DNA from 4 places in the Arthrobacter sp. SIMBA_036 genome. Region 4 is predicted to be linked to each of the others. Evidence: riboswitches for the same ligand, from Rfam matches in the RefSeq annotation. Region 4 holds a riboswitch; each other region holds the start of a gene.
The links. Region 4 has a riboswitch for cyclic di-AMP ahead of SB659_RS04510 (C40 family peptidase). Riboswitches for the same ligand answer to the same signal wherever they lie in the genome.

Region 1: another riboswitch for cyclic di-AMP. It lies ahead of SB659_RS11445 (hypothetical protein); the one in region 4 lies ahead of SB659_RS04510 (C40 family peptidase).
Region 2: another riboswitch for cyclic di-AMP. It lies ahead of SB659_RS08720 (hypothetical protein); the one in region 4 lies ahead of SB659_RS04510 (C40 family peptidase).
Region 3: another riboswitch for cyclic di-AMP. It lies ahead of SB659_RS09885 (hypothetical protein); the one in region 4 lies ahead of SB659_RS04510 (C40 family peptidase).

What each region holds. Positions count from the first base shown of each region.
Region 1 is NZ_JAWRXG010000007.1:141,290-148,650, reverse strand. Features, by position in the region: gene ptsP (phosphoenolpyruvate--protein phosphotransferase) at 1-200, shown strand, start outside; gene SB659_RS11465 (helix-turn-helix domain-containing protein) at 328-756, shown strand; gene SB659_RS11460 (alpha/beta fold hydrolase) at 753-1,577, shown strand; gene SB659_RS11455 (DUF6480 family protein) at 1,700-1,960, shown strand; gene SB659_RS11450 (ATP-dependent DNA ligase) at 1,981-3,045, opposite strand; cyclic di-AMP (ydaO/yuaA leader) riboswitch at 3,241-3,390, shown strand; gene SB659_RS11445 (hypothetical protein) at 3,405-4,508, shown strand; gene SB659_RS11440 (PucR family transcriptional regulator) at 4,653-5,867, opposite strand; gene ald (alanine dehydrogenase) at 6,077-7,195, shown strand; gene SB659_RS11430 (hypothetical protein) at 7,261-7,361, opposite strand, start outside.
Region 2 is NZ_JAWRXG010000005.1:121,644-129,004, reverse strand. Features, by position in the region: gene hutG (formimidoylglutamase) at 1-90, opposite strand, end outside; gene SB659_RS08730 (NCS2 family permease) at 174-1,616, opposite strand; gene SB659_RS08725 (copper resistance protein CopC) at 1,733-2,368, shown strand; cyclic di-AMP (ydaO/yuaA leader) riboswitch at 2,485-2,668, shown strand; gene SB659_RS08720 (hypothetical protein) at 2,672-3,466, shown strand; gene SB659_RS08715 (FAD-binding protein) at 3,572-4,273, opposite strand; gene SB659_RS08710 (universal stress protein) at 4,692-5,729, shown strand; gene SB659_RS08705 (cation diffusion facilitator family transporter) at 5,781-6,701, opposite strand; gene SB659_RS08700 (metallopeptidase family protein) at 6,712-7,155, opposite strand; gene SB659_RS08695 (carbohydrate kinase family protein) at 7,244-7,361, shown strand, end outside.
Region 3 is NZ_JAWRXG010000006.1:70,894-78,254, reverse strand. Features, by position in the region: gene SB659_RS09900 (ArnT family glycosyltransferase) at 1-935, opposite strand, end outside; gene SB659_RS09895 (glycosyltransferase family 39 protein) at 938-2,968, opposite strand; gene SB659_RS09890 (glycosyltransferase) at 2,965-4,293, opposite strand; gene SB659_RS09885 (hypothetical protein) at 4,465-5,343, opposite strand; cyclic di-AMP (ydaO/yuaA leader) riboswitch at 5,348-5,531, opposite strand; gene SB659_RS09880 (ATP-binding protein) at 5,640-7,133, opposite strand; gene SB659_RS09875 (response regulator transcription factor) at 7,137-7,361, opposite strand, start outside.
Region 4 is NZ_JAWRXG010000002.1:392,771-400,131, reverse strand. Features, by position in the region: gene SB659_RS04520 (metal-dependent transcriptional regulator) at 1-168, shown strand, start outside; cyclic di-AMP (ydaO/yuaA leader) riboswitch at 310-551, shown strand; gene SB659_RS04515 (M23 family metallopeptidase) at 556-1,380, shown strand; cyclic di-AMP (ydaO/yuaA leader) riboswitch at 1,519-1,685, shown strand; gene SB659_RS04510 (C40 family peptidase) at 1,747-2,451, shown strand; gene SB659_RS04505 (NlpC/P60 family protein) at 2,551-3,348, shown strand; gene SB659_RS04500 (HNH endonuclease) at 3,634-4,134, shown strand; gene SB659_RS04495 (molybdenum cofactor guanylyltransferase) at 4,189-4,788, shown strand; gene SB659_RS04490 (DUF6457 domain-containing protein) at 4,778-5,095, shown strand; gene SB659_RS04485 (molybdopterin molybdotransferase MoeA) at 5,092-6,471, shown strand; gene fdhD (formate dehydrogenase accessory sulfurtransferase FdhD) at 6,552-7,361, shown strand, end outside.

The DNA of each region.
Region 1 (7,361 bases), on a different contig from region 4:
CCGTCGTGCTTACCGGGCTGGGTGTCACCACGCTGTCCATGACGGCGCGCTCGCTGGCAGCGGTGGGGACGGTGCTGAAGACGGTCACGCTGGAACAGGCCCAAGAGCTCGCCCGCTTGGCGCTCTCGGCCCCCAGCGCCATCGAAGCCCGCGATTGGGTACGCGCAAAGCTCCCCGTGCTGGACGAGCTCGGGCTTTAACAGTCCGCCCGCCCTGCCCGTTTCGATGCTTCGCTGCGGGGCATGCCGTGCGAACGGCACTCCCCGCAGCGGGCCATCGAATTGGGCGCGTCCGCACCCGTTGGACGCCACACGCTAGGCTTCTGCCATGGCATTGATAGCTCCCCGCGTCACGGCAGGCCTTCCCGCCGACGACGCCAGGAATCTCGCGCGTTCCCTCCAGGACAGCAACGACGTCACCGTGTTCGTGGACGGCACTGTCCACCGCCTGCCCGGTGAGGCTAGGGACGCCGTCGTGGACCTCTTGGCACGGCTTGGCCGGGGCGAAACGGTGACGGTCAGCAGCGTGGAGGAAATGCTCACCACGTCCCAAGCCGCGGAACTGGCCGGTATCTCCCACACCTACCTGCGCAACATGACGGATCGTGGAGAAATCCCCGTTGAATACCGGGGAACGCATCGTCGTATCCGGCAAGCTGCGATCATCGAGTGGCTGGAAAAGCAGAAACGCTCCGAGGCCGAGGCCGCCACCCCCGCGGAAACCGGGACCAAGGAAACGGGACGCAAGAACGCATGACGGCACTCCTCTCCGCCGACGTCGAAGCCTTGGGTCTGACCGGCCGGATCTACTGGGCTGACGGAACCCCTGCTCCAAGTGCAGCAACAGCGACACCACCAACGCCAGCCGCAAGCCACGGCAGCGCGAGCAGCGAGCCCGCCTACATCCTGATCCACGGCATCGGGGTATCGCACAGGTACCTCGCCCGGCTCCACGCGGTCCTTGGCGCGGATTCCCCCACCTATTCCTTGGACCTGCCAGGTTTCGCAGGCACGCCCAAGCCGGGACGGCGACTTCAGGTAGAAGATTACGGGGCGTTCATTGCCGCGGCCTTGGCGTCCTGCGGAATCGAGTCCTACATTTTGGTGGGCCATTCCATGGGGGTGCAGTTCGCGATTGAAGCTGCGTTGCATGCACCGGAGCATGCCGATCGCGTGGTCTTGATGGGCCCGGTGGTCGACTCCAAGCACAAGAACCTGTGGCGCCAGTCCGTTGCGCTCGGCCTCGATGGCCTGCTGCGCGAGAGCCCGTCGTCCAACTGGTTGGTCATCAGCGATTACCTGCGTTGCGGACCCCGCTGGTATCTCACCGAGCTGCCCGTCATGATGCAGTACCCAACCCAGGCACGGTTAGCCGGGATTACGGTGCCGGTACTGATCCTCCGTGGAAGCCGCGACCACGTGGCCGGGCCGGAGTGGTGCCTGCGGCTCTCCAGGACTGTCCCCCAAGGACGCTTGGTGGAGATTCCCGGCGTCGGACATGTGGCCCAGCATATGCGCCGCAAGGCAGTGGCCGACGCCATTCGGAGCTTCGTCTCCGCGACGGCCCGCCACCGCTGAGCGGCGCCCCTGGAAGTGTACGACGCCGGCCGGTCACCCCGCCTGCCCTTGTTGGGTCCGTGTTGCCCGGCTAGGCTGGCCATATCAACGCAATAGTAAGTTTGCTTACGAAAGGGTTGCTCGTGACCAAGGACTCGAAGGAAGAAACACAAGGCTTCGGCGTAACCGGCGCTAAGGGACCCGTGGACACCACGGCTTCAGCGGACAGCATCCATGAAGACCCGGAGATGCGCCGGGATCGCGATGATGATCCCGCTGCCTCGGCAAACCCCGACCCCCTCAACGGCAACATCACCGGGCTGGAACCGGGAGGGGGCGTCCCGCCAGGTGAAACCCCGCCCGCCGAGGACAGTATGAGCATGGATCAAGGACACGACGAGTAACGCCGTAGCTACCCCGTAGACTACGTGAGCTTCAGGATCTCGCCGAGATCGTAATCGGCCGGTTCCTCCAGCTGGGAGTAGGTGCAACTACCGGGTGTCCGGTCGGTCCGCCACCGCCGGAACTGGGTGGTGTGCCGGAAACGATCGCCCTCCATATAGTCGTACGCCACTTCGATCACCAGTTCAGGGCGAAGCGGGACGAAAGAGAAGTCCTTGCCGCCGCTCCACCTGCTCTGGGCCCCAGGCATCCTGGAACCACCCGCCGCTTCATCTTGCGTGGCCCACTCACCCCATGGATGGTCGCCGAGGTCCACCTGGTACGGTTCCAACTCGGCCACCAGGCTCTCCCTTTTGGCCATGGGGAACGATGCCACCACCCCCACGTGGTGAAGCCGCCCGTCGTCGTCGTAAAGGCCCAGCAGCATGGACCCGACGACCTTTGCCGTCTTATGCCAACGGAAACCCGCCACCACGCAGTCCGCGGTTCGCACGTGCTTGGTCTTGAACATGACGCGCTTGTTGGGTTGATATGTGCCGTCAAGTGGTTTGGACAGCACGCCATCCAGCCCTGCGCCTTCCAGTTGGACGAACCACTCCTTGGCCCTCTCCAAGTCGGTCACTGCGGGGGTGATGTACACAGGGGGTTCGGCCGTGGAGAGTGCTTGCTCCAGGATTGCTCGGCGTTGCGAAAAAGGCCGACCCGTCAGGTCCTCGTCGCCTAACGCAAGGATGTCGAAGGCGACCATCGACGCCGGGGTCTTCTCCGCCAGCATCCGGACCCTGCTATCGGCAGGATGGATGCGTTGCTGGAGAACCTCGAATTCCAGCCTGTTGCCTTGGATCAGGACAATCTCGCCGTCGATGACGCACTTGTCCGGAAGGTTCCCCTGCAGCGCCGCCACGAGCTCCGGGAAGTACCGGGTCATGGGCTTCTCATTCCGGCTGCCGAGGACGATCTCGTCCCCGTCCTTGAAGACGATGGTCCGGAAGCCGTCCCACTTGGGCTCGTAGTGCCCAACATCGGGGATGTCAGGGACTGACTTGGCGAGCATGGGCGAGACGGGCGGCATCACGGGCAGGTCCATAGGTCAATGTCTACCTGCCCTGGCCCAGTGAAGCTAGTGTTCGGCGATGGATATCCGGCCGTGTTGCGGGCGGGACCTGTGACGACCGCGCAGCCGTTACATTAATGTGACTTTGTTTTCCGCCTAGGGTAACTTCATAGGGCGACCCGGAACTCCGCTGGGCCGTTTCCGGGCTGACGCCGAGCTCTGCCGCAATCCGGGATTCCGCTAGACCCACGGCAGAGACGGGGGACCCAGTGTTCCGGGCTTGTTCCCCGACAAGCCCTTGGGGTGTAGCCGCCAGCCGCGGCCGGACGGCCTCGTCCGAACCCGACAGCTAACCTCGAAGGCGTCGAGAGGCAACAACCATGTCCCCAACCATGGATCAGCCGCGACGCGCCCTGCGTGAGAGCGAGCGCGCCAAACCAACCGGCCGCCGTCGGGCGTCCACTGACAGTCCCGCAATTGCCGACCCGGCAGTACCGATGACCCGTGCGGCACGGCGTGCCGCCGAGCGGCAACGCGAGCACGCTTCCGGCGTGGGCATCGACGACGACGCCAGCCAAGCCGTTGACGCCGAACGACCCGCCGCAGCGGAGCCCCAGCCCAGGCAAACCGCGTTCGAGGAAACCGCGAGCGTCCCCGAAGCTCTGGCCGGAGAAGCCCTAGCCGCCGAAGCTCTGGCCACAGTTCAGATTCCAATCGTTCCGGCCGTTCAGCCCGCCACTACTGAAGCAGTCACGGCAGCCATCCCGCTCCAAACGGCCGAGGTCTCAGCGCTTCCGCACCACCGGCCGCGCCAATACAGTCGCGAACCATACGCGGTACTACACAAGGCCGCGTCAGTCCGCCACATGAGCCAGCGCATGGCCATGGTGGCTGGGGCATTGGGGCTCGCCTTGACTGTGGGCACGGTAGGCCAGGCTCTCGATCTTCCGTTCTTCGGCAGCGAAAGCAAGGTCACGGACGCCAGCGGCGGCGGCGCCGGTGACACGACTGCACAAACCACGGCCTCGATCTCCGGTGTTCCCGGTGGTTCCAGCACCGCATCCGCTGTGGCTGCCTCATCGGGTGCAACGCCATCTGCGGAGTCATCCGATGTCAGCCAAGCTGCCACTGTTCCGGACGCGCCGGATACCGCGGCGTCGTCGTCGCCCGCGGCCTCCGGCACCCCCACAGTTTCCCTTGCGCCGCCAGTGTGGGTTCCTTCGGCAGCCCAACCAGCAGCTCCGGGCACGCCAGCCGCACCCGCGCCTGTTCCTGCTCAGCCTGTTCCTGCCCAGCCAGTTGCTAGCGGCGCGGCTTCGGACAACGTCCCAGCACAGCCGCCCACCTCGACGCCTACTGCCACCTCAACGCAGCACCCCACGGCAACACCCACACCTCAGCCCACCGCCACCCAGGCCCCGAGCCCTGCACCGCAATCCTCGGGGCAGTCGGCGCTGGGATCCCTTCTCGGCACCGTCAAGAAGGCGCTCAAATGAGCCCTCGACTGCCTACAGCGTTCGGACACACTGGCTGGCATGGCCGGTACTGCCGCGCGAGCCGGACGGCCTTGGTTCGGGGCCGAATTGGCCGCTGGAGCTGCCAACGACTCCAGCGCTCCTGAGAGGCCCAGGGTCACGGGACTAGATCCTCGGCCTGCCGGCCCAGCGCCGTGCCTTCAACGCTGCGTGCAACTCAAGCCGAACCGCACCATTCACGGGATCTGCGCCAATGAGTTGGCGTATGCGGCCGAGCCTGTTGTAGACGCTGCTTCTGTGAAGGTGAAGCTTGGTGGCGACATCTTGGACCGAGCTGTCGTTGTCGTAAAGGAGTTCCAGCACCGGTAGGAGTTCACCGTTGCGGTCGTGATCCTCCAAAGCGCGGAAATGCACGCTGCTTGTGTCATCCCAGCCGCCTGGAGCCTGAAGTCGGTCGAAAAGTTGGTAAACGCCTACGGCCCTGACGTCCACGAGCTCGCCCAACGGCGGATCCACAGCGGCAGCTTGTGCAGCGACTTTTGACTGCCGGTACGCAGCACCAAGTTGCCGGATCACGTTGAACGGCTCGCTGATCCCCAAAATGACACGGTCCACGGTTCGCCCGGCGCGCTTGGCAAGCTCCAGCTGGTAGTGCACCAGGACCTGGGCGTGATCGGCCCTGCCGCCGGATTCGCGGAACAAAACCACGGAGTGGGTCTCTGTGCCGGCACTGAAGAGGGCCGGGTTGACCCCGATAGTGGACTGGAGCGCTGCCGAACGGTGCGTCAGGGTCGCGGCGAGGGGGTCGACGTCGGACCTCGCGCCGTCCGCATCGAGGATGGTCACCAGTTGCCACGGACCCCGGCCTTGGATTTCCTTCCACCCCGCAACAGCTGCGATCGCGTTTGATTCCCCACTGCAGGCCGCCATGAACTCCTGTTCCCGGCGTCGCCGGAATTCGGACTCTGCGGTGTTTGAATCGAGGAGCAAACCGGCCAACAGGTCCAACTCGTCACGTACGCCCGGCAACTGGGCGAGTATCGCCGTCGCACTTTGTTCGTCGGCGTCCTGTTGCACCCAGAGGTAGCCAACGCGGAAGCCCCGCACCAGCAGGGGCACGCAGACGCGGCCCAACATGCCAAGTTCCTCGTTGGCGGGGACGACGACGGGGCGGACCGCCGTCGAGATTCCGTGCGATAGCTGCCACACGCTGACGTCGGAGGGAACCCGTTTACTGAGGAGGAAGTTCACGCGGACGCGATCGGCGTGGGATTGGTTGGAGCTGTACGCAAGAAGCAGCCCGTCGAGGTCTTCCAAGGACAGTCCCCGGCCCAGTTTGGCCGCTACCTGTTCAACGATCTGCTCCACGTCCTGCTGCATCCCGAAAGCGTACCAACACCAGACGACACCTGACGGCCCAGCAATCGACAAATGTCGAACACTGCGCGCGGAAAACCCTGATTTTCCGCGGTTTTGCTGCCACGGCATTGAGGAAACCATGTCGCCTGCCTCACAGCCGGATTTATTCTGGAATCACAGCCCGCAGCAAGGATTCGGCCGAAAATGGCCGCTAACAATGGAGCCCTCACATGATCATCGGCGTCCCCAAAGAAATCAAGAACAACGAATTCCGCGTAGCCATCACGGCCTCAGGTGTTCACGAGTTCCGCACCCACGGACACACGGTTCTGGTGGAGCGCGGCGCAGGCCTCGGCTCGGGGATCACCGACGAGGAGTACTCGATCGCCGGCGCCGAGATCGTCAACGAAGCTGATGACGTCTGGGCCCGCGCCGACATGGTCATGAAGGTCAAGGAACCCATCGCGGCCGAGTACCACCGCTTCCGGAAGGGCTTGATCCTCTTCACCTACCTGCACCTCGCTGCGGAACCGGAGCTCACCGCCGAGCTCATCAACTCCGGCGTCACCGCGATTGCCTACGAAACCGTCCAGGACGGCCGGGCACTTCCGCTGCTCGCTCCCATGTCCGAGGTCGCAGGCCGGCTTTCCGTGGTTGTCGGTGCTTCCTCGCTGATGGCCCCGGCCGGCGGTAAAGGCGTCCTCTTGGGCGGCGTACCGGGCGTCCGCCCGGCAAAGGTCGTGGTCCTGGGCGCAGGTGTGGCCGGAACCAACGCCGCCGCCATGGCCCTGGGGCTCGGTGCCGACGTCACCATCATGGACATCAACATCAACCGGCTGCGCGAGCTGGATGCCCTTTACCAGGGCCGCCTGAAGACGGTTGCCTCCAACGCCTACGAGATCGAGAAGTCAGTAGTCGACGCAGACCTCGTCATCGGTTCAGTCCTGATCCCGGGCGCCAAGGCCCCCAAGCTCGTCACCAACCAGCTCGTAGCCCGGATGAAGCCCGGTTCGGTACTGGTGGACATCGCAGTTGACCAGGGCGGCTGCTTCGAGGATTCACACCCCACCACGCACCAGGAACCCACGTACAAGGTCCACAACTCGATCTTCTACTGCGTTGGCAATATGCCCGGCGCCGTTCCGAACACCTCCACGTACGCACTGACCAATGTCACCCTGCGCTACGCGGTGGCTCTTGCCAACCTGGGAGTCCGGGCTGCGTTCGATCGCGATCCTGCCCTCGCTGCCGGCCTCAACATCGCCGGAGGCCACGTGGCCCATCACTCCGTATCCGAGGCACACAACCTGCCCCTCGTCACCGATTGGCACAGCCTGGTCTCTGCATAAGGACCTTTCAACTCCCCAGATTGACACGTAAGGGCAATGTTCCACAGGAACATTGCCCTTACGTGTTATCTCGTGGGAAGTGTGGGGACGCCAAGGACACCGGGCACGGCCGGGCTGGCCGGCACGGGGATGGCGGGGCGTTCCACAGGGGGAAGCTCAACACCTG
Region 2 (7,361 bases), on a different contig from region 4:
GCGGTGCTCGGCGCCGTCGCCGTCGAAACGGCCGGTCCAAGGGTTGGCGCTGATGTCTACAGTGAGGCTCTGGCTGCTTGTTGGTCCCATGCTTCAAGCACACCCGAAGGAGTGGATGAAAACCAGCACTTCGGCGTCGGGAGTGTCTGGGTCTCCGGACTCGGGCCTTGCCCTTACTTGACCCCGAACATCTCCTCGATGGTGCCGATGCCAAAGAACAACACGAACGCCGCTGCCACAACCCACATGAGTGGGTGCACCTCACGCGCGCGGCCCTGGAATGCGCGGATCAGCACGTAGGAGATAAAGCCGGCCCCCAAGCCGTTCGCGATCGAGTACGTGAACGGCATAAGGGCGATGGTCAGGAAGGCGGGGATGCCGAGGCCCCAGTCCTGCCAGTCGATCTTGCCCACTTGCGAAACCATCATGAAGCCCACCACTACTAGTGCCGGCGCTACGGCTTCGAACGGAACCAGGTTGATCAGTGGGGTGAAGAACATGGCCACCAGGAACAGGAGGCCTGTGACGATCGAGGCGAGGCCGGTTCGGGCGCCTTCCCCGATGCCGGCGCCGGATTCAACGAAGATCTGGTTCGAGGAGACGGAGGAGCCACCGCCGATGATGGCACCGAGGGCGTCCACCTGAAGGACACGGTCAACGTTGGGGATGTTGCCGTGTTCATCCACGGTGCCTGCCTCGTTGGCCAAGCCCACCATGGTGCCCATGGCGTCGAAGAAGATGCTGAGCAGGATCACGAAAGCCAGCAGGGCGGCGGCGATGAAGCCGAGGTGTTGGAAGGCACCTACAGGGTTGGCTTTGCCGATCAGGGACAGATCGGGGGCACCCCATTGCGAGATGGTGGGTGCTACCAGCGACCAGCCGCGGGGGTTGACGTTTTTCCCATCAAAGCTGGGGCCGATGTGAAGCGTGAATTCGAGGATGGCCGCAAGCACGGTGGACACCACGATGCCGATCAGGATCGCACCGCGGACCTTGCGGACAACCAGGGCGATGGTCAGGATCAGCCCGACGACGAACACCAGTGTGGGCCAGCCGAGCAACTTGTCATCAACGCCCAGCCCCAGGGGAACCGTGGTGTGGGCGGCGTCGGGGATCCGGCGGACAAAGCCAGCATTCACGAGCCCGATCAAGGCAATGAAGAAGCCGATGCCCACCACGATCGCGGTCTTTAGGGCATCGGGAACTGCCTTGAACACAGCCGTCCGGAAACCGGTCAGGACCAGGATCAGCATGGTCAGGCCGGAGAGGAGCACCAAACCCATCATGTCCGGCCAGGTAAGGCCCGGGTGCGTGGCAACCGTGACCGCTACAAAGGCGTTAACGCCCAAGCCGGTGGCCAAGGCAAATGGGTGTTTGGCCCAGGCGCCCATGAGGATTGTCAGGATGCCTGCAACGAAGGCAGTGGTCGCCGCAACAGCAGCCGACCCCAAGGTACCCCCGCCGGAATCGGCGCCCGAAAGGATGAGAGGGTTCAAAACCACGATGTAGCTCATGGCGAAGAACGTCGCGAACCCGCCCCGGATTTCCCGCGAGTACGTGGATCCGCGTTCGGTGATCTTGAAGTAGCGGTCAAGGGCAGAACCTTGTTTCAGCATGAAGGTCTCCGGGGTTCGGGGGGAGTGTGCTATCAAATCCTATGCCCCGCGGAGCGGGTGCCTGTGACCATTCGCCTACTCTGTAAGGAAGCCAACACTAGGAGAAACCGCCCCAAATGCGTACAACCCGCACGCTTCTGGCCGCCGTCGTCGCAGCTCTTGCCTTCGCCGGCGCTTTGCTGTTTTCAGCAGCGCCAGCGTCCGCGCACGATGTCGCTGAGTCAACGGCACCAGCGAACGGTGCCACCGTGGCAGAGGTTCCAGCGTCGGTTTCGATCACGTTCAACAACCCGCCGCTGGCCATCGGATCCGGCGTCACCGTTAGCGAGGGCGGGCAGAACTGGGCGGACGGCGCCGTCGAAATAATCGACAACCAAGCCGTGCAAAAGTTGCGTTCCGGTGCCCCGGCGGGCAAATACACGGTTGTATGGCGCGTGGTCAGCTCCGACTCGCATCCCATTGAAGGCACCTTCAGCTTCACGGCAACCACTGGAAGTACGACGTCGGCAGGCGGCGCTGCGGTGCCGTCCGCCTTGGCGGCGGTCCCGACTGCGGGCGAAGCGGCTCCCGGCAGCAGCAGTGCGCCTCGGGCGGGCGAGGGCGTGCGTGCCCAGGACTCGTCCGAGCCGTTTCCTTGGAGCATAGTGGGCCTGGCTGTGGTCGCAGTTGGCATAGTGGCGTACCTGGCAGTGACTGCGCGCCGCAAACTGGCAGTCCCGGACGAGGCAGACGGCGACGACCAGCCTGAGTAGGGAAGCCTGAGCAGGAAGCCTGTCCGTTACAGAAATGTGACTTTGCCGGAAGGATCCCGTACGGTTGTAACTGTGCCTGTTCCACGTAGCGGGCACTTCCGGACTGATTGCCTAGCTCTGCCGCAGTCCCGGAATCCGTTCGCAGACAAACCACGGCAGAGACGGGGAACCCAATTTAGGTCGCTTTCGAGCGTGCCTTGGGGTGAAGCCACGAGGCTTCCGCTGCACAGCGGGGGATCGTGGCCGGGTGACTCCCATCCGAATCCGACAGCTAACCTCGCAGGCATCGGGAGAGGCTCTTTCATGTCTTCACGCATTCTTCGCGGCCGTCGTAAGGCGGACACCGTACGTCCTAATCCTTTTATTTCCATCTCCAAGGCCGTTGCCGGCAACGCGTCCGGCGCTGGTCGCCAGGCCGCCGTGATCGCCGCGGCGTCGGGCTTGGTCTTGACCGGCACCGTAGCGGCACACGCTGCCGAGCCGCCCGTTCAGCGGGATTCCAGCCCCGCCACCGTAGCGGAACACGTCACCGGGGCGCCTAACCAGGTCGTCACCGCTGCAGCTACGGCAACCGTCAACTTCGAGCGTCCCACTGTTGCCTCCGAGGCAGCCCCGGTCGTCGAAAAGCCGGCCCCCGTCGTCGACGCTCCCGCCGCTCAGGCCCCGGTCGCCAAGAAGGCAGTCGCCGCAGCTGTTGCTCCAGCACCCGTTGCCGTCAAGGCCACTGCAGCCGCACCGGCTGCAGCGCCTGTAGCTCCTGCGGCCGCCGCGCCGGCCAGCGGTGTAAACGCCGCCATGGTCGCCTCGGCATACGCGCAGATCGGCATCATGCAGGATTGCACTGCCATGGTGGAAAGGGCCCTTGGCTCGGCTGGCATCCCTGTTGGGGACCTCGCGCCCCTGCAGTTCCTGAACTACGGCAAGGTAGTCAGCTCACCGTTGCCGGGCGACATGATCGTCCAGTCCGGTCACGTTGCCATTTACATTGGCAACGGTCAGGCCATCAGCGGTGGCATCAACGGCAACCAGACCGGCATCCACCCTGTTAGCTGGATGACCGCCGTCGGACCTGTCACGTACGTGCGCGCGGGCGCATAAGCTTCAGGCTGCAGCTTTAGGCAGCAAACCAAAGGCCGGCATGGTGGAGGACTAGCGTCTTTCGACCGTGCCGGTCTTTGGTGTTCGCAGTTGTGCGATTAAGTCTCAGGCGATGGCCATACGGGAGCCAGTGGAAAGGGATCCGCCAGGCAAAGCGACCTTTGACGAAATCGCCTGCCCCACGGCCTTGGCTTGCCGGAGCACCTCCTTGGGGCTGGGCGCAATGAGTTCACCGACGCCCACGAGGTGCATTCCCAGGGCACGCATGGCCGTGGCAAAGTTCTGGCCCAGGGCGATCCCCAGTTCGGACAGCATGCGACGCAGTTGGCTTTGTGCGCAGCGCGTCACCACTATGTGATCCGCCAACAGAATGCCGTCCGCTGTATGGACAGCCCATTGGCGCGGGGCGGCTTCCATGGGGCCTGAGAGCTCCAACGCCGCGTTGGCAGCAGCCCCCGTGAAGCTTTTGGACAGCCCGTAACCGAGTTGCGCGGATGGTTCACGCCCGAGGAAATCAAGGCGGAGTGCACGCGTGGCATTGCGCACATCTATGTGGTGGTTGGCGGCGTAGTTGCGCAAGTGCCGGAGGATCTCGTGGCGTTCTTGGATGGTTCCAGGGTCACCCGCGTCGCATCGCTGAAGCATTCCCGTGTTGACGTTCTGTCCGGAAGCGGACAAGGCGCCGAAGCCGTCTAGAACGATGGAACCGACTCCGTGGCGGCTAAGCTCACTGGCCACTGCCAAGCCGGAGAGGCCGGCTCCAATGACCACGGTGGTGGTACGTTCCATGCCGGAATCAGGCGTCAGTGACACTGCGTGGTTCCTCCTTGACATCGGTGCTGTTCGGGCTGCGCGTGGGCCCAGTCGGAAATCCCAAGCGGCCGCAGCTAATGGCCGAGGTGTGTTGTGAAACACATTCCCCGTCCATTCAGTGACTCGAACACTACCGAACTTTTTCGGCCAAGGATAGCTTTCAAGGAGGCGTTTTTCGGCGTCCTGGCGGACCGCAATAACGGGGTCCAAGAACTGAGCCCGGACCGTTACCCACATAGCCCAAAGTCGCCTTGATTAGGCCCTGTGGACCGAGAATAGTGGGCATTGGCGGAAGAGATTCCTTGAGATCTTTCGCCCCGGTTGTTGACACCAGTGCCTGCGGGAAGCCGTAGGAAGAAACCTCTGGCAGAATAGCCGGAACATCAAGCAGTAGGTGGAGAGGCGGGCCCCCATGGACCAGCACGGCAGGCACATCAATGAGCCGAATGACCGCGAGGACCAGGCAGTGGCGCCTGGTGGCATCGTGGTCGGAGTTGACGGATCCGAGCATGGAAAGTGCGCCTTGGTTTGGGCAGCGAGGGAAGCCGAACGCCGCCAGCTACCCCTGCACATCGTCACGGCATATTCGGTACCTATTTTTGCTGCGTCAGGGCTCGACGGCGGTTATGCGACCGTAGACGATTCGGTGATCCGCGAGGGCGCGGAGGCCATCATTGCCCAAGCCATGGACAAAGTCTCCAGTTATGCCATCGACGTTGACGCCTCTGTGGAAAACGGCGACGCCGCGGGCGTGCTGCTGGATCTTTCGGCGGACGCCGCACTTCTTGTTTTTGGAAGCAGGGGGCGGGGCGGTTTTGTGGGTCGGCTGCTGGGATCGGTAAGCAGCGCGCTGCCGGCCCACGCCAAGTGCCCCACCGTAACAGTTCCGTTGTACTGCGCGGACCGCCTAGGTGAAAACACCGAGGATAAACACATCAAAGCCCAGCACGCAAAGTCCGGTCCGCGGACCGTGGAGAACGTGGTGGTGGTAGGTGTTGACGGCTCGGAGCAAGCCCGGGTGGCAGTACTTGATGCGGCGGAACAAGCCATGCGGATAGGCGCCAAGCTCCGGGTTATCTGCGCTGTGCCGCAGTACAGCGGCTCACTTGCTTGGGTGCCTGCACCCATGGACCGGGACGCTTTGTTCGCGGACATCAAGGTCCAGCTTGAGGCGGGCGTGGCCTGGCTCAAGAGCCACTTCCCTGCATTGACTGTAGAAGCGGAACTCAGGGACGGTTCACCGGTGGAGGTCCTTGTCGAGGCCAGCGGCGGGGTGGAGCTTGTTGTCCTGGGTACTCGCGGACGTGGTGGGTTCGCCGGAATGCTGTTGGGCTCCACCTCGGATGGCGTCCTTCACCATGCCAAGGGGCCGGTGTTGGTTGTCCCGGACAGGGAAGACCCTCGGTTGGCTGACCGGCCCCAGTTCGGGCCGATGCTCGGGGCAGCGTAGGTCGGTCCCGGCCGGGAGTGCTGGGTCCAAGCCGGGAGTGCTAGCTCCCGGCTAAGCGTGCTGGTGTGACTCGTGCTCGGAGTGGCTGACGGGCTCCAACTGGAACGTGCAGTGCTCCGTGTCGAAATGCCGGCCCAGACAGGTCCCCAGCTGATCGAGGATGCTATCGGCCCCGCTGGCGTTAAGCACTTGGTCCTCCACCACCACGTGGGCCGAGAAGACCGGAACCCCTGAGGTGATGGTCCAAATGTGGATGTCGTGGGCCTCCACTACTCCGTCGACGGCGATGATGTGTTCCCTGATCATGTTCACATCAACTCCCTTGGGCGTTGCCTCAAGGAGCACGTCCACCACGTCTCGCAGGAGGTGCCAGGCCCGGGGGATGATCATGAGGGAAATGAGGACCGACGCAATCGGGTCTGCTGCCGTAAAGCCGGTGGTCATGATCACAACGGCAGCCACAATCACGGCAATTGAACCAAGGAGGTCGCCAACGACCTCCAGGTAGGCACCGCGGACGTTCAGGCTTTCTTTCTGCGCGCCTTGCAAAATCAGGAGTGAGCAGAGATTGGCGACGGCGCCCAGGACTGCTGCCCACAACATGACGTCGGTACGGATGTCCGGCGTCTCGCCAAAACGACGCAACGCTTCAATCATGATCACTACAGCGATGACAATGAGGATCAGTGCGTTGGCCAAGGCCGCCAGGACCTCTGCCCGTTGGTAGCCATAGGTCCGTTGATCGCTCGCTGGCCGGGTGGCAATCCACGTTGCCATCAGCGCGATGAAAACCCCTGCCGCGTCTGAGAGCATGTGGCCGGCGTCGGCCAGCAAGGCCAGCGACCCTGACACCACGGCGCCGAGCACCTGGATTCCCACCACCGCTAAGGTGATGGCCAGTACTGCGATCAGCCGTTTCCGGTGCCTACCGGTTGCTGTGAGTCCGTGGGAATGATTGTGGTCGTGCGCCATGCTTACAAGGCTAGCCCCAGCCGAGGTCATGGAGCCTGTGGTCATCAATTCCGAAGTGATGCGCAATCTCGTGCATAACGGTGACGACCACCTCGTGGATGACTTGCTCACGGCTTGTACACATGTCCAAGATGGGTTGCCGGAAAATGGTAATCCGGTCCGGCAACGAACCTGCCTCCCACCACGAATCACGCTCGGTCAGCGGGACGCCCTCATAAAGCCCAAGCAATACGGTGTCCGGATCCTCGCCTGGCTGGGGTGTGTAGACGTCCTCGATGAAAATGGCCACGTTGTCCATCGCGTTGGCGGCCTTGGGCGGAATCCGGTGCAAGGCATCAGTAACGGCCGCCTCAAAATCTTCGGCCGACATCCCGAAGGGAGCCTTCCGCAGCGGCGAGGAGGGAAAACCGCCGTCGGGAATGTTTGGAAGGCCGGGCGGGAGGTTCGCGGGCATATTACGACTGTAGCCCGTGGGCAGGGCCCTGGGCTGTGGCGTCATGGGCGATACTAAATCTAAGCCCTCGCCAACGAACAGGATCTGCATGTCTGCCTCGCCCCATCTCACGCCCGAGCCACTCGCCGTCGTCGTGGTGGGGGAGGCGCTGATCGATATCGTGAAGTCCCCTGAAGGTGACATCGAGTACCCTGGCGGTTCGCCGG
Region 3 (7,361 bases), on a different contig from region 4:
CCGACGCTGCCGGTCTCGTCACCGTTCAGGCGGCCGAATCCGTTGTAACCGAAGGTCAAATCCATGATCGAGTTGTCCTGCGACCCGCCTATGTAGGGCCGTAGCTGGGCCGGTACAAGCTCGACGGCGGCAAGCCACCAACCAGCGGATACCGCCATGGCACCGCCCGCGGCAAGCAGGTGCATCACACGTTTGCCCACTTTGGGTTGGGCTGCGATGAGGTAAGCGAACGCAAAGCCAGGGACAACCAAGAGGACTTGCAGTTGTTTCGTCAGGAATCCCAATCCCAAGAAGACACCTGCCAGCACGAGCCAGCGCATCCGCTGCTCCTGGATAGCCCTCAGTACGCCGTATGCGGCTGCGGTCATGAGGAGCACCAGCAAGGCGTCGGGATTGTTGAAGCGGAACATGAGCGTGGCTACCGGAGTCAGCGCCAGGACCGCAGCAGCCAACAGGCCGGCGCGGTGGGCCAAACGATCACTGCCCGTGGCTGGAAAAGCGGCCCGTCGGACTGCCAAGTAGAGGATCCACGCTGTGGCGACCCCCATGAGCGCTTGAGGTACCAGGATGCTCCACGAGTTGAGCCCGAACAGCCGAACGGACAGCCCGGTCACCCAGAGCGCGGCGGGTGGCTTATCTACGGTGATGGAGTTTGCAGCATCGGATGAGCCGAAGAACCAGGCCGTCCAGTTCTGGGCACCGGCTTGGGCAGCGGCCGAGTAGAAGGCATTTGCCCAGCCCGAGGCTCCCAATCCCCATAAGTAGAGAAGTGCGGTGCCCACCAGCAGCGAGGCCAACTCCAGCCGCTGCCGCAGGGATCCTTGACCGAACCTGTGGAAGGCGCTTCCGTTACCGTTCGTGTCCCGGATGCGGTCCCGGTCGCGGTTGCCTGGATTAGTGGAGTGGTCGGTTCCCTGGGCGGTGGATGCTGTCACAGTTAGCCCACCAACTTGTAAACGGTGGAGTTGCCAACAGTTTGGGCGGTGTAGTTCGCGGCTACCCAAGTCGCTACCTCGGAGTTGCCGCCACGGCCGCCAAAGCCCCCACCACCACCGGCGCCACCGCCGGAGATGAAGTAACTGATTTGGCCTTTATTCACCATGTCCTGGAATTCGGCCAATGTTGGGTAGGGGTCGCCGCCATTCCAACCACCCAGTGCGATCACGCTGGTGTCCGATGCCAGTTCCAAGCTCGCTGCTTGGCTCGCTCCTGAAACGATCGCCGACCATTTGGTGTTGGTGGACTTCAAGAGTGTTGCCAGATCCGCGTTGGCGGTGCCTTCGCCACCCGGGCCGGCCTGGCCGCCGGGGAACGCGGCGGCGTCGCCCAAACCATCCCGGGCGATGCCACCAAATCCGGCGCGGCCACCGAAGGCGCCGTTTTGGGCACCGGAGGGTCCGGACATCGGGATTGAGCCCGTGTGTGGTGTTGCGGCGGTAGCAAGAGTCCAGGCGGTAGTGCCCAGGCCGCCCGCCAGGAGCGAAATGATGACGACGGCGGCTGCCGGAACCCGTTGCGCCCAGCGGTTGGTTCCACCGCGTAGCCGCATCGTATCCACCCGGAGCAGGAGCCCCGCGGCAGCCAGTACGCCCAGCACCACCACGGCAACCCTCAGCCATGGCATCCAGGAAGCGTCGCGACCCAGCAGCACTGCGGACCACAGGGCGCTGCCCAACAAAACAACGGACAGCGTTATCCGGGCGGCCCAGAAGGAGCGTCCACGCCAGAGTTCAACGCTCCCTATGCCGATCAGTGCGGCGATGGCTGGAGCCAAGGCCACTGCATAGTACGGATGGATGATGCCCGTCATGAAGCTGAAAATCCCTGCAGTGACCAGCAACCAGCCGCCCCACATCAACAGGGCAGCCCTACTGCGTGATGTCCTGTGCTCGCGGCGGGTGAACCAAAACCCAGCCGCCAGCAAGATCAGGGCAGCAGGCAGGAGCCAGGAGACTTCGCCGCCAAAGCTCGTGCCGAACATGCGGCCTATGCCGGCAACTCCACCGAAACCGGTGTTCCCCCCGCCGCCAGCGCCCGCGCCGAAACCACCGCCCCCGGGGCCGCCGCCTGCCGCACCGCCGCCTGCGCCGCCGTCGCCCGAGCCGGTGATCCTGCCCAGGCCGTTGTAGCCAAATGTGAGCTCCAGGAAGCTATTGGTTTCAGAGCCCGCCATATACGGCCGAGCGGAAGCTGGAGTCAGTTGGAAGAGTGCGATGTAAGTCCCTGCGACCACCACGATGCCGCCCGCTGCGCCGAGTAAGTGGAGGATTCTGTTCCGCAGGGTGGTAGGAGCGGCCCACACGTACGCCAGAGCAAGGCCCGGAACGATCAAGAAGCCCTGCAGCATCTTGCTCAGGAATGCCATGCCGATGACGGCGCCAGCGGCCGCGAGCCACTTCCAGCCGGCCTTTTCGATGGCCCGGGTGGTCAGGTAGGCCGCCAGAACCAAGCAAAGGGTGAGCATGGCGTCGGGATTGTTGAACCGGAACATCAGTGCTGCAACCGGTGTCAGAGCCAAGGCGGCTCCTGCGATCAGCCCTGCTGCCGGCCCGGTCACGCGTTTGACGGCCAGATAAAGGAAGCCGACGGCGGCAACTCCCATGAGTGCCTGCGGCACCAACATGCTTGCGGGGGAAAAGCCAAAGACGCGACCCACCAGTGCCGGGATCCATAACGACGCCGGCGGCTTGTCCACGGTAATGGCATTGCCGGCGTCGAGCGAACCGAAAAGCAACGCAGTCCAGCTTTTGGTACCGGCTTGTACGGCTGCGGCGTAGAACGAGTTGCCGTAACCGCTGGCGGCGAGGTTCCACAGGTACAGGAACGCGGTGGCTACGAGCAGGCCTGCGGCGGACGGCCGGACCCAACGGGGCTGACCGCCAAAGGCGATACGCTCCCACCGGGTGTGGTCGCCGCCGGCTTTAGCGGGAGTGGCTTGGACTTGCGGCGAAATCAGGGCGGTGCTCATGATGCGGACTCCTCGGCGACTGATTCGGTGGTTGGCTTACGGAAGACCCAGAGGCGGAACAGCAGGAACCGTGCGGCCGTCGCGAGGAGGTTGGCAGCCACGACGGTGCCCACCTCCACCCAAGCGGTCGGCGTCGTGGTTCCGTGCACTAAGGCAAGCGCTCCGGAGGTGAGGGCCAGCCCGATGCCAAAGACAATCAGGCCTTCAAAGTGATGCCGGGCAGGGTTGCCGCCTTGGATGCCGAAGGTGAAGCGCCGGTTGGCGGCCGTGTTGGCGATCGCTGTGATCAGGAGCGCCAGGAAGTTGGCGAGCTGCGGGTCCATGAAACCTCGGCAAAAGAGGAAAATTGCCAAGTACGCCACAGTGGAAGCGGCGCCGATCGCGCCAAACCGGACCAGTTGGCCGAAGAGGCTGCTTTTTGGCGTCAGCTCGGCAGTTCGCGAGGAAGCGGGGAGCGGGCCGCGGGCTAATGCGGCGCGGAGCTCGGGGACCGGGATTCGCCCGGTCACCAGGTCACGCGTGAGGCGCGCCATCCCTTGAAGGTCGGCTAAAGCGGTACGTACGACGTCGACACTCGAGTTGGGGTCGTCCGTCCAGTCAACCGGGACTTCATGGACCCGGAGGCCGCAACGCTCGGCTACTACCAGCAATTCGGTGTCGAAGAACCACGCGTTATCCAAGGTGTGCGGGAGCAGCCGATGGGCAACGTCTGCGCGGATGGCTTTGAAGCCACATTGCGCATCGGAGAAGCGGGCCCCCATCAAGGTGTGCAGCAGCATGTTGTAGCTGCGGGAGACGAATTCCCTTTTGGGACCGCGGACCACCCGGGAGTTGCGGGCAAGGCGGGTGCCGATGGCGAGGTCTGAATGACCCGAAATGAGGGGCGCAAGGAGCGGGGCAAGGGCGGCCAGGTCGGTGGAGAGGTCGACGTCCATGTAGGCCAAGACCGGCGAGGGCGAAGCCAGCCATACTTGCCGCAGCGCGTTTCCACGGCCTTTTTCCTCGAATCGCATCACCGCGATTTCCGGGATTTCCCGGCCAAGTCTTTCCGCGATCCGGAGGGTGTTGTCCGTGCTTGCGTTATCGGCCACGGTGATGCGGAAGCTGTGGGGGAACGTGTCCGCAAGGTGCGCGTGCAGCCTGCGGAGGCAGGCTTCAACGTCGCTTTCCTCGTTGTGGACCGGGATTGTCACGTCAAGGACCGGAACGGCGGTGTGGGTATCAACCGGAGAGCGCCGCGCTTGCGCAAGCGGTACAGCGGAGGATGCCGGGTCCCATTGACGTGGGCTTGGTGGTGCGCCTGTTGCCGGATCTGTGAGCGTCATGTATCCAGCGTGGGGCAGCCTCGTATGAGTGCTTTAGGCGGAAGCTGTGATGTGACTGTGAAACCGGAATTGCCGCACCGTCCCCAGTGCCTACTGCAGCGGATGCTGTAGTGGACATGCAGGGACAGTGCGGCAATCAGGGCCAGTGCGGCGATGGTTAGCCGTGGTGGTTTAGTACCAGTTATTGGCCAAGTGGAACGCGAGGGCAGCCGAGGGGGAGCCGTAGCGTTGCTTGATGTAGTCCAGCCCCCACTTGATTTGGGTCTGGTAGTTGGTCTGCCAGTCAGCGCCGGCAGTAGCCATCTTGGAAGCGGGAAGGGACTGGACAATGCCGTAGGCACCGCTGGAAGCGTTGGTCGCGGTGGTCCGCCATCCTGATTCCCTTTCCCACAGGGCGTCCAAGGCGGTCATTTCGCCCTGGCTCCAGCCGTAGCTGGAGAGAATGCTTGCTGCATAGGCCTTGGCGCCGGCAGGATCGTCTACAGCCACGGGGGTGGCGGCAGCCTGCGCGGCAGCAGCGGTCTTGGCGGCGGCAGCGTCAGCCGCCTGCTTGGCGGCAGCATCGGCAGCAGCTTTTTGTGCGGCAGCGGCTTGGTCCGCAGCGGCCTTGTCAGCTGCTGCTTTCGCTGCTGCTGCTTGGTCGGCAGCAGCTTTGTCCGCTGCTGCCTTATCTGCCGCAGCCTTGTCAGCTGCTGCCTTGTCTGCAGCGGCCTTGTCTGCAGCGGCCTTGTCTGCAGCGGCCTGCCTGGCGGCGTCGGCCTTTGCTACAGCTTGTGCCACAGCGTCCTTAGCCTTGCTGTCAGACTGTGCGGACGACTGGGTCTCCGCTGCCTTGCTCATTTCAGGAAGAGTGAACGCCGCATTCGCGGCCTGGCCCAGCGATGCAACACCCAGCCCTGCGGCGATAACGCCGGCCACTACCGACATGCGGTAGCCGCTTTTACCCCGGCGGGCAGCGTTCTTTAGGACGGACTGCGACTTGGTCAGGGGTGTGCTGTGTTCGTCACGGTGGCGCGCGGAAGGGCGCGCCTGATCGTTAAATTCAGACATGGTTTGATTGCCTCTCAGCGCCTGCGGAGTTAGCTGTCGGGTTCGGATGAGGTCATCCGGCCGCGCATCACGCTGCGGCTTCACCCCAAGGGCCGGCACTAGGCCTGGCCCGGAGACTCTGGGTCCCCCGTCTCTGCCTCAAAGAAGAACGGACTCCGGGAAGTGGCAGAGCTCGGCGCATCCCGGAAGTGGGCCAGTTGGAGCGACCCACCCTTTCGACGGTACAGGACCCTTCGCCCAAAGTCACATTTAGGTAACAGAGATCACGATTGCGGAGAGTCGGCTTGCTCGTTTCGTTACGTCAGTCCGGTGTTCATTGACGGAAGACGCAAGGCGAACTCCGTCCGTCCCGGACGGGATGTCACTTCCACGTTCCCCCCATGTGCTCGGACTATGGACTCGACGATGGACAGACCCAGCCCCGAGGTACCTTCGGACCCCGACCTGGCAGCGTCTGCACGGGCAAACCTCGAGAAGATGCGGCGTTGAAAGTCCTCGGGTATGCCAGGGCCGTTGTCCGTCACGGAGACCACGGCGCTGCCGTCTGCCGAAAGCGATACACCGGTCACCACGGTAGTGCCCTGATCGGTATGTTTGCGGGCGTTCGAGAGCAAATTGGCCATCACCTGATGCAGTTGCGTCGCATCTCCCCGGACGGAGATCGGTTCATCGGGAAGCCGCAGTTGCCAGTGATGGTCCGGTGCCATGACTTTCTCGTCATTGACGGTCTCAATGACCAACTGCGTGAGGTCCACATCGGTGACATGCAGGGGTTGTCCCTCATCCAAGCGGGCCAGCAGCAGCAGGTCCTCTACCAGCGTGGTCATGCGCTCCGACTGGCTTTGGACGCGGGCCAACGATTTGCGGCCGTCATCGGTGAAAGTTTCCGTCATCCGCAGCAGCTCTGTGTAGCCACGGATGGCAGTGAGCGGCGTGCGCAGTTCGTGGGAAGCGTCCGCGACGAATTGGCGGACCTTGGTTTCGCTTTGCTGTCGGGCTTCCAAGGCGTTCGCTACGTTGTCCAGCATCTGATTCAGGGCATAGCCGACGCTGCCCACTTCCGTCCCTGGATGCGCGGCCGAAGGCGGCACCCGTACGCCCAGTGCCACCTCACCGGCGTCGAGCGGCAGACGGGATACTTTGGTGGCGACGTCGGCCAGTTGCTCGAGCGGACGCATGGTCCGTCGAATGACCACGGTGCCTGCGAGGCCAATCAAGACAAGGCCACCCAACGACACAAGGACCATGGTCCATACCAGCGAAGCCTCTGTGCTTTGTTTGTCAGCCAGCGGCAGGCCTGTCACGATCACGTCTCCGTAGGGGGTTTCGACGGCGACCAGGCGGTAGTCGCCGTTGGAGAGCGAACGGTCCACGGGCAGGTTCCCGCGGGGGAGTGACAAAAGTACTTGCTGATCCGCGGAGGACAACGCCACCCGGTTGCCGCCGGCATCGATGAGCCCGGAGCTGCTGACCGTGGTTCCGCTGATGCGGGCGTTGAGCGTTCCTGCGCCTTGGCCACGCGCTTCCAGCGGGTCAGGCCTTCCGGACGAGGGAAAGTTCGACGGCGCCCTTCCGAAGTCGTTCGCGCGGCCCGAGGCTTGTGCCAGCTGCATGTCGAGCTGCTTATTGAAAACCAAGTCCATGGACGCGTAGCTCACCAGCCCCACGGCACCGCAAATGGCGACCAAAAGGACCATGGCTACGAGGACCAAGCGGGTGCGCAAATGCCAGGTCGATGGATTGAGCCAGCTACGGTGCGGGGTCTTGGCTACTCCTGAGAGTGTGGTCAATTCTTAGTCCGCGGGCTTGATGACGTACCCCGCGCCACGCACGGTGTGAATCATTGGAGGATGGTTTGCTTCGATTTTCTTGCGCAGGTAGGAGATGTACAGTTCCACGATGTTGGCTTGGCCACCGAAATCGTAGTCCCACACCCTGTCCAGGATTTGGGCTTTGCTGACCACCCTTTTGGGATTTTCCATGAGGTAACGCAACAGGTCGAACTGCGTTGCGGTGAG
Region 4 (7,361 bases):
GTGGAGCCGGAGCTGTTGACCCAGTTGGATGAAGGTGGAATCCGGCCAGGAGCATTAGTGTCACTGGAGCGAGTGGGCGAGTACATCTCCGTTCGGGTCCCCGGCATTGAAGGCGCCTTGGAACTTCCTCCCGAGGTCGCCGGCCACGTCTTTGTTTCCCTCGGCTAATACGCCGGGCAACATTAAGCGCCGCTGCAATTCTCCTGCTGTGGCAGGACTTGCCATCACTATTTCCCTGTTGATAACGAATTTATTACTGGGGGACTTAATCCCCTATAGTTGATTATTGGCGCCGATACCAAAGCGTTACCTGATCCGGAGCCGAACTCTGCCAGCGGATCAGGTGTTCCACCCCTTACTGGCAGAGGCGGGGGAACCACTAGCGGCTGTCTAAAGAAGCAGCCTTGGGGTGAAGTCCGCAGCAGAAGTGCCCACTGATACAGGTCCTCTTGGGGATACCTGTGTGCCGTGAGCGCTGAGCGCGGGCCGGGTCTTTGAACTCTCTGACTCGAATCCGACAGCTAACTTCGCAGGCTTTTCAGAGAGGAATAGAGTTTGACATCGCAGAACGTCAGGGGCCGCCGTCGCGCATCCGGCCCTGCTGCTGAGGTGGGGCCTGCCCGCGTTGCTACGGAAATCCGGCCCCGCGAGGCCAGCCGCCAGCGGCGACGGAAAGGTCCGCTGCGTCAAGTGGCCGACTTCGCCGCAGCCAGCGGAGTAGGTCAGAAAGCCGGCATCGCCCTTGCTGCTACCGGCTTGGCGCTGACAGTCGGCCTGCCAGGCACCAGCCCGATGATGGCTACCTCGGACTCTGGCCAAACCGAGTCTGCGCTGTCTGTAGCCGGTACCCAGCCGGAGGTATCCGCAGCGGCATCGGCCAAAATCGACTTCAGCCGTGCTGCCGTTTCCACGGCAGCGGATCCCGATGGCAAGCTGAAGCAGCTACTGAGCGCCCAGTCTGTGGCCAGCATCCAGCGTTCATCGTCCCAAGGCACTTTGGGTGCCCCCTTGGACACGCTTGTCACCGCATCGCCGTTCGGTTACCGCGTCAGTCCGCTGACGGGCGGCACCGGTGACTTCCACCGCGGCCAAGACTTCGTGGCGCAGTGCGGCACCGCGGTCCATGCTGCCGCGGCCGGCAAAGTAACTTTCGCAGGATGGCACGAGTACGGTGGCGGCAACCGTGTGGTCATAGATCACGGAAACGGCTTGGAAACTACCTACAACCACCTGTCGTCCTTCAACGTCAAGGTGGGCCAGACGGTCAGCCGCGGCGACGTCGTGGCCCTCAGCGGCACCACGGGAGCCTCCACAGGCTGCCACCTCCACTTTGAAGTCCAGGTCAATGGCGAAGTCGTTGACCCCATGGGCTGGCTCTGACCAACGTGATGGCCATCTCTCGATTCCATGAGGCCGCTCGTGACCTGAATGTGACATTCGCGTTCAACTGTTGTACCGTACATAACGCATCGGCTTTTTAGGGGGCCGGTGCACTTGAGTGGATTGCCTAGCTCTGCCACCGCTCGAGTTCCGTTCGCAAAATCGTCTGGCAGGGGCGGGGGAACCACTTCTGGTCTTCGCAAGAAGGCCTTGGGGTTAAGTCGCAAAGCTTCTCTGAAGCAGCGCGGCCGGATGACTCCCATCCGAATCCGACAGCTCACCTCGCAGGCATTGGGAGAGGCTACCTACGTGTCATCACGCACTACCCCTGCGCGCCACCGCGCCCAAGCGGTTCGTAAGAACCCCTTGAACACTCTTTCTACGGCTGTTTCTTCCAACGCAGGTACAGTAGGCCGCCAGGCCGTCGTGTTGGCAGCAGCCTCCGGTCTCATTCTCAGCGTTGGTTTGCCCGCGCAGGCTGCCGACACCGGCGTTTCCGCTTCGGAAGCCTCCGGTACCCAGCAGATGGTAGCCACAGCAGTGGTAACCGCGGAGCCCACCGCCACCGTTGCCTTCGAGAGCCCCGTTGTGGCCACGCAGGAGGCTCCGAAGGTTGTCCAGGCAGTTGCCGAGACTCCCGATGCCTCAACCCAGGCCGCTACAGGCGCCACGAACAACGCAGGCACGTCGGAAACTGTTACCGCACAGTCGGCCGTAGCCAAGGATGGCGTTTCCAGCGCCGCAGCTTCGGGCCTGGCAGCAATCGCCTACACCGGCATCGGCCACCCCTACGTTTGGGGCGGCACCACGCCCAACGGTTGGGACTGCTCCGGCTTCACTCAGTGGGTCTACGCCCAGGCCGGCATCAGCATCCCACGCACGAACGCCTGGACTGTCATGAAGCCCACCAACACTCCTGCTCCTGGCGATCTCGTCATGCAGAATGGCGGAGCCCACGTTGGCATCTACGTTGGCAACGGCATGATGATCAGCGCCTTGAACCCGAGCCAGGGCACGTTGCTGCATGCAGCAGCTGCCACGGGTACATCCTCCTTCTTCACTCTCCGCTAGAAAAACACCCAGTTCACGACTGAGCAGCATTCCCCCAAGTGCTGGTCGGTCACTACCCGCGCGTAACCCCATAGCGCGGATACGAAAGAGAAAAACATCATGATCAGTGCAAACAAGGTTGCACGGCACCGCGCGGAAGCTCCCAAGACGAGCTCGCTTGCCGTCATCGCAAAAGCAGTCAGTGAGAACGCAGGTGGCGTCGGCCGCCAAGCCGCAGTAATTGCCGCCGCTTCAGGCCTTGTCCTGACCAGCGGTGTAGCTGCCAACGCGGCTGATACGAACGTTCAGCGTGAGTCGACCTCCACGTCCACCCTCGACGTCCAGCCGGTAGCACAGGCAACGATCGCAGCTGATTCCACTGTTGCCATCTCTTACGAGAGCCCCGTGATCACCACGGTAGAAGCTCCGGCCCCCGTGGTTGAGCAGGCTCCTGCCAAGGCGGAAGCTGCGCCGACGGCAGCTGCTCAGGCCAGTGCCCCCGCGACCACTGCCACCACCGGCGGTAACGCAACCCTGGCTGTGAACTCCACCTCCAGCGCTACCAAGGCTCCGGTTGCCTCCAGCGGCCTCGGTGCTGCAATTGCTGCAGCCGCCTACGCGCAGTTGGGCGTGAACCAGGACTGCACCATGCTGGTCACCAACTCGCTGGCTGCCGTGGGCATCCACTTCCACGACTGGCCTGCTGGTTACCTCTCCCTCGGCCGCACGGTCAGTGCAGCAGAAGCACAGCCCGGTGACCTCGCCTACTACGCCAACGGCGGTTTGGCCGGCGAGGCCCACATTGCCGTGTACGTAGGCAACGGCATGGCGGTCCACGGTGGCTGGGACGGCTACACCACCAAGCTGTTCAGCGTAAACGTAGGCTCCGGCCCGGTCTTCATCCGCGTCAACGGCTAAGTTCACCTCTTCCGAACACCCTGCTGGCTCCATGCCGGCAGGGTGTTCTGCTTTAACCGATGTGTTCTTCTTTAACCTGCAGAGGATGCTCTGGAACGCCGCACATGGGGCGCCTAATTCTGAACACCGCACAAATTTTTGCCGACATCGCACGTGAAACGACAGATAAATTCGTTGATATGGCATAGAAGTGCTTACCCTTATGGTGTCGATCCACAGCCCGTACATGCAGAGGGCAGCCGGCCCTCGTGCCCCTGACGGGTGCGGCCGTGAAGAGGTACGTGCATGCGCACACTCGTTCTGAATGCTGGATATGAACCGCTGGCGGTAGTAACGTTCCGCCGGGCGCTGGTCCTTGTGCTCACTGGGAAAGCAAGCGTGGTGGCCGAAGGCGACGATCCCGTCGTCGGGCCGCAAGAGATTCTCGGAAGACCTTCCGTGATCCTCCTCAACCGCTACATCCGTCCCAAGTACAACCGGGTCACCGCCGTGAGCCGGCGCGGTGTTCTTCGCCGCGACGGACACCGCTGCGCCTATTGCGGCAAAACAGCACACACTATTGACCACGTCCACCCCAAATCCAGGGGCGGCGCGGATTCTTGGGAAAATTTGGTTGCGGCGTGCCTGAAGTGCAATAACGCCAAGAGCGATCATACGTTGGCGGAAATGGGCTGGAAACTCCGCTTCAAACCCGGCGTGCCCCAAGGAACAATGTGGCAGATCAAGGAACTTGAGAAACCTGCCCCGGACTGGGATCCCTTCCTGTTGCCTGAATCCGCTGCCTGACGTACGCGATTGCGGCTTAGGGTGAGTCCCGCCCATGACCGGTAGTGTGGGCGGATGGAATTCGATGCCGTAATTCTCGCTGGCGGCAAGGCCACGCGGCTGGGTGGTGCGCCGAAGAACGAACTACGGTACGACGGCGACACCCTCCTGACCCATGCCCTGCGCGCTGCCGAAGGTGCTGGGGAAGTGGTGGTTGTGGGACCGGGCAGCATGGAGGTCCCTGAGGGGATCCTCAGGGCGCGGGAAGAACCCGTTTTTGCCGGGCCGGCCGCCGCCATCGCGGCCGGGTTGGATCGTCTTGGCGCTAACGGTGCTTCCGCGCCTTGGACGTTGGTACTGGCATGCGACATGCCACACGCTGTTCGTGGCGTGGCCCCTTTGGTGCAGCGGCTCCAATCCGAGCCGGGCATGGATGGCGCCATGGCGGTGGCCGCCGATGGCCGGAAGCAGCCGCTCCTCGGGATGTACAGCAAGGCCGCCCTGCAACGGGAAGTTGAAGCGGCACGCGATTCGGGTAGGTTGACCAACTCCTCTGTTTTCGGGCTCCTTGCTAGGCTGAACCTGCTGACTGTTGCCGTCCCTGCCGGTTCCACCGATGACGTAGACACTTGGGCGGACGCAGCGGCTTTGGGCATTGAGGATCTTGGGCATTGACGATGAGTTGGAGGCGGACATGAAGAGCCAGGAAGAGACGCTCGAGGAATGGTGCCGCGTACTGTTGCAGGCCTTTGAGCTAGAGGGTGTGGAAGTAGACGTCAATGGGGTCCTCTCCGTAGCAGGGGTAGCCGCGCATTCGGTGGTGCGGCCGGCGGCACCCCTGACCACGTTCATCGCCGGTTACGCAGCGGGCATGGCCCGGGGCATTGGCCAGGCAAACGACGCCGACTCCATGGCTGCTGCCTTGGATGTGGCCCGGAAAGCTGCCATGGACTACACGGAGCCGGGGACCGAAGCGGAATGACGGAGGCCCCCCACCCGGGCCACCACGCGGCACATACGTGGGCTGAGGCCCGGCAGCGTGCCTTTGAGGTCGCCACCCCGATCCCGCCGAGCCCGGTTCCGCTCCGGCGAGCCCTCGGGCGCGTCCTGGCCAACGACGTCCTGGCAGTCCAGGACATGCCCCACTATGCATCGTCAGCCATGGATGGCTGGGCAGTGAACGGCAGCGGGCCGTGGATCTTGAGCGAGCGGGGCCACAGGCTGGCGCCGCACCAAGCCAGCCCCATCGTCACCGGAGGACTCATCCCGCCCGGTGCCAAGGCGGTTCTCCGCAGCGAAAGCGGCGTCATTACCACCGATGATGACGGGCTGCCCGTCCTTGTCTTGGGCGGGGCCGCAAAACCGGGTGAGCCCCGCAATGGGCAGCACATCCGCAAGGCCGGGGAGGAAGCCGCTGCAGGGGAAGTGTTGATCAAAGCCGGGACTGTGATAAATCCAGCCCATATAGCGTTTGCCGCCCTTGCCGGGCTGGACGAACTCAACGTGCGCGGCAAGCCCTTGGTCAGATTCCTGCTGACGGGATCGGAAGTGGTGACCTCGGGCGTCCCACTGCCGGGGCAGGTCCGGGACACCTTCGGACCCCAACTGGGAGCCGTCGTCGAAATGTTGGGCGGTATCGCGGGCGAACAGACAAGGGTGGGAGACGATTACGGCCAGTGGCTTGCTGCGCTTCAGGAGCCCGAGCCAAACTTGGCCGGAGCAGAGATCATCCCCACAGAACTCATCCCCACAGAAGCAGCCGTTGAAACGGAAGTTCCTGCCGACGTCGTTATCACCACGGGCGGGACGGGCGGCTCGGCGACGGACCATCTCCGGCGAGCCGTGTCCGAGCTGGGCGGCCGGTTGTTGATCGACGGCATCGCCATGCGGCCCGGCCATCCCGCGGTGCTTGCAGAGCTCCCGGACGGACGGTTCATACTCGGCCTGCCGGGCAACCCGCTGGCTGCCATGATGGCGCTTCTTACCATCGGCGGTCCGCTGCTGGCAGCCTTGGGCCATGGTCGCATGGACACCGCGCAAGACGTTCCCTGCGGCACGATGATCGACCCCGATCCGGGACGGACCCGTCTCATGCCGTTCAAGCTGCTGTACGGGTTGGCATCTCCTGCGGGTCATTCAGCCGCCGGAATGATGCGTGGTCTGGCGGGCGCCGACGGCGTCATGGTGGTCCCGCCGCACGGCGTGCAGCTAGGAGATATGGTCCCGGCTTTCGCATTGCCCTGGGGTAAACCGCTTCCTTCGCCCAAGCCTGCCGAGGAGAAACCCCGCAAGCCGCCGGTGCGGGCAAGGGGCAAGGCGCCGGCAGGGCCTGTGGACTGGAGCGCTTTGGACGCTTAGGGCGTTTGTTGGACTGAGGTGGCCAGCGGTGGTGCGGCTTGCCATGATGGACTCATGAACAGGGAAGAACGGAGCGTGACATGGGACGCGTGACCCAGCGCCGCAAGGTGCACAAATTTGTCCTGGACGGCTCCCCGCAGGCCCTGGAACACCCCGTCCGTTACAAGGAGGACGTCCTTGCGGTGGAAGAACCCCTGGAGATCCGTCTTGGGGACATGTCCTTCTCCGTGACTATGCGGACGCCGGGGGACGATTTCGACCTCGTGGCCGGATTCCTCGTTTCCGAGGGCATCATCTGGGAACCTTCGCAGTTGATCTCGGAGCGTTTCTGCGCAGGAGAAGACGAGAACGGGGTGCAGACGTTCAACGTGGTGGACGCGCAACTGAGGCCTGACGTGGCGTTGCCGGCCATCGGACGGAATGTATACACCTCCAGTTCGTGCGGGATTTGCGGCACGGATTCGATCGAGGCGGTCCGGAAGTCCTCGCACCACAGCCCTGCCGACGATGAGCTGGTGGTTCCGGTGCGTACGCTCGCCTCGCTCCCGGACAGGCTCCGGGAGGCTCAGGCTGTCTTCGCGAAGACCGGCGGGGTCCACGCCGCCGGCCTTTTCAAGATCCACGACGACGGCGGGGCGGAACTTCTGTGCCTCCGGGAGGATGTGGGGCGGCATAACGCGGTGGACAAGGTTGTAGGCTGGGCGCTCCGTGCGGGCCTGTTGCCATTGCGGGGGATGGTACTTCAGGTATCCGGCCGGGCCTCATTCGAACTCGTGCAGAAGGCGGCCATGGCCGGTGTCCCGGTACTGGCCGCCGTTAGCGCGCCGTCGAGCCTTGCCGTGGAGCTTGCCGAAGAGTCCGGAATCACCGTGGCCGGATTCAGTCGGGGA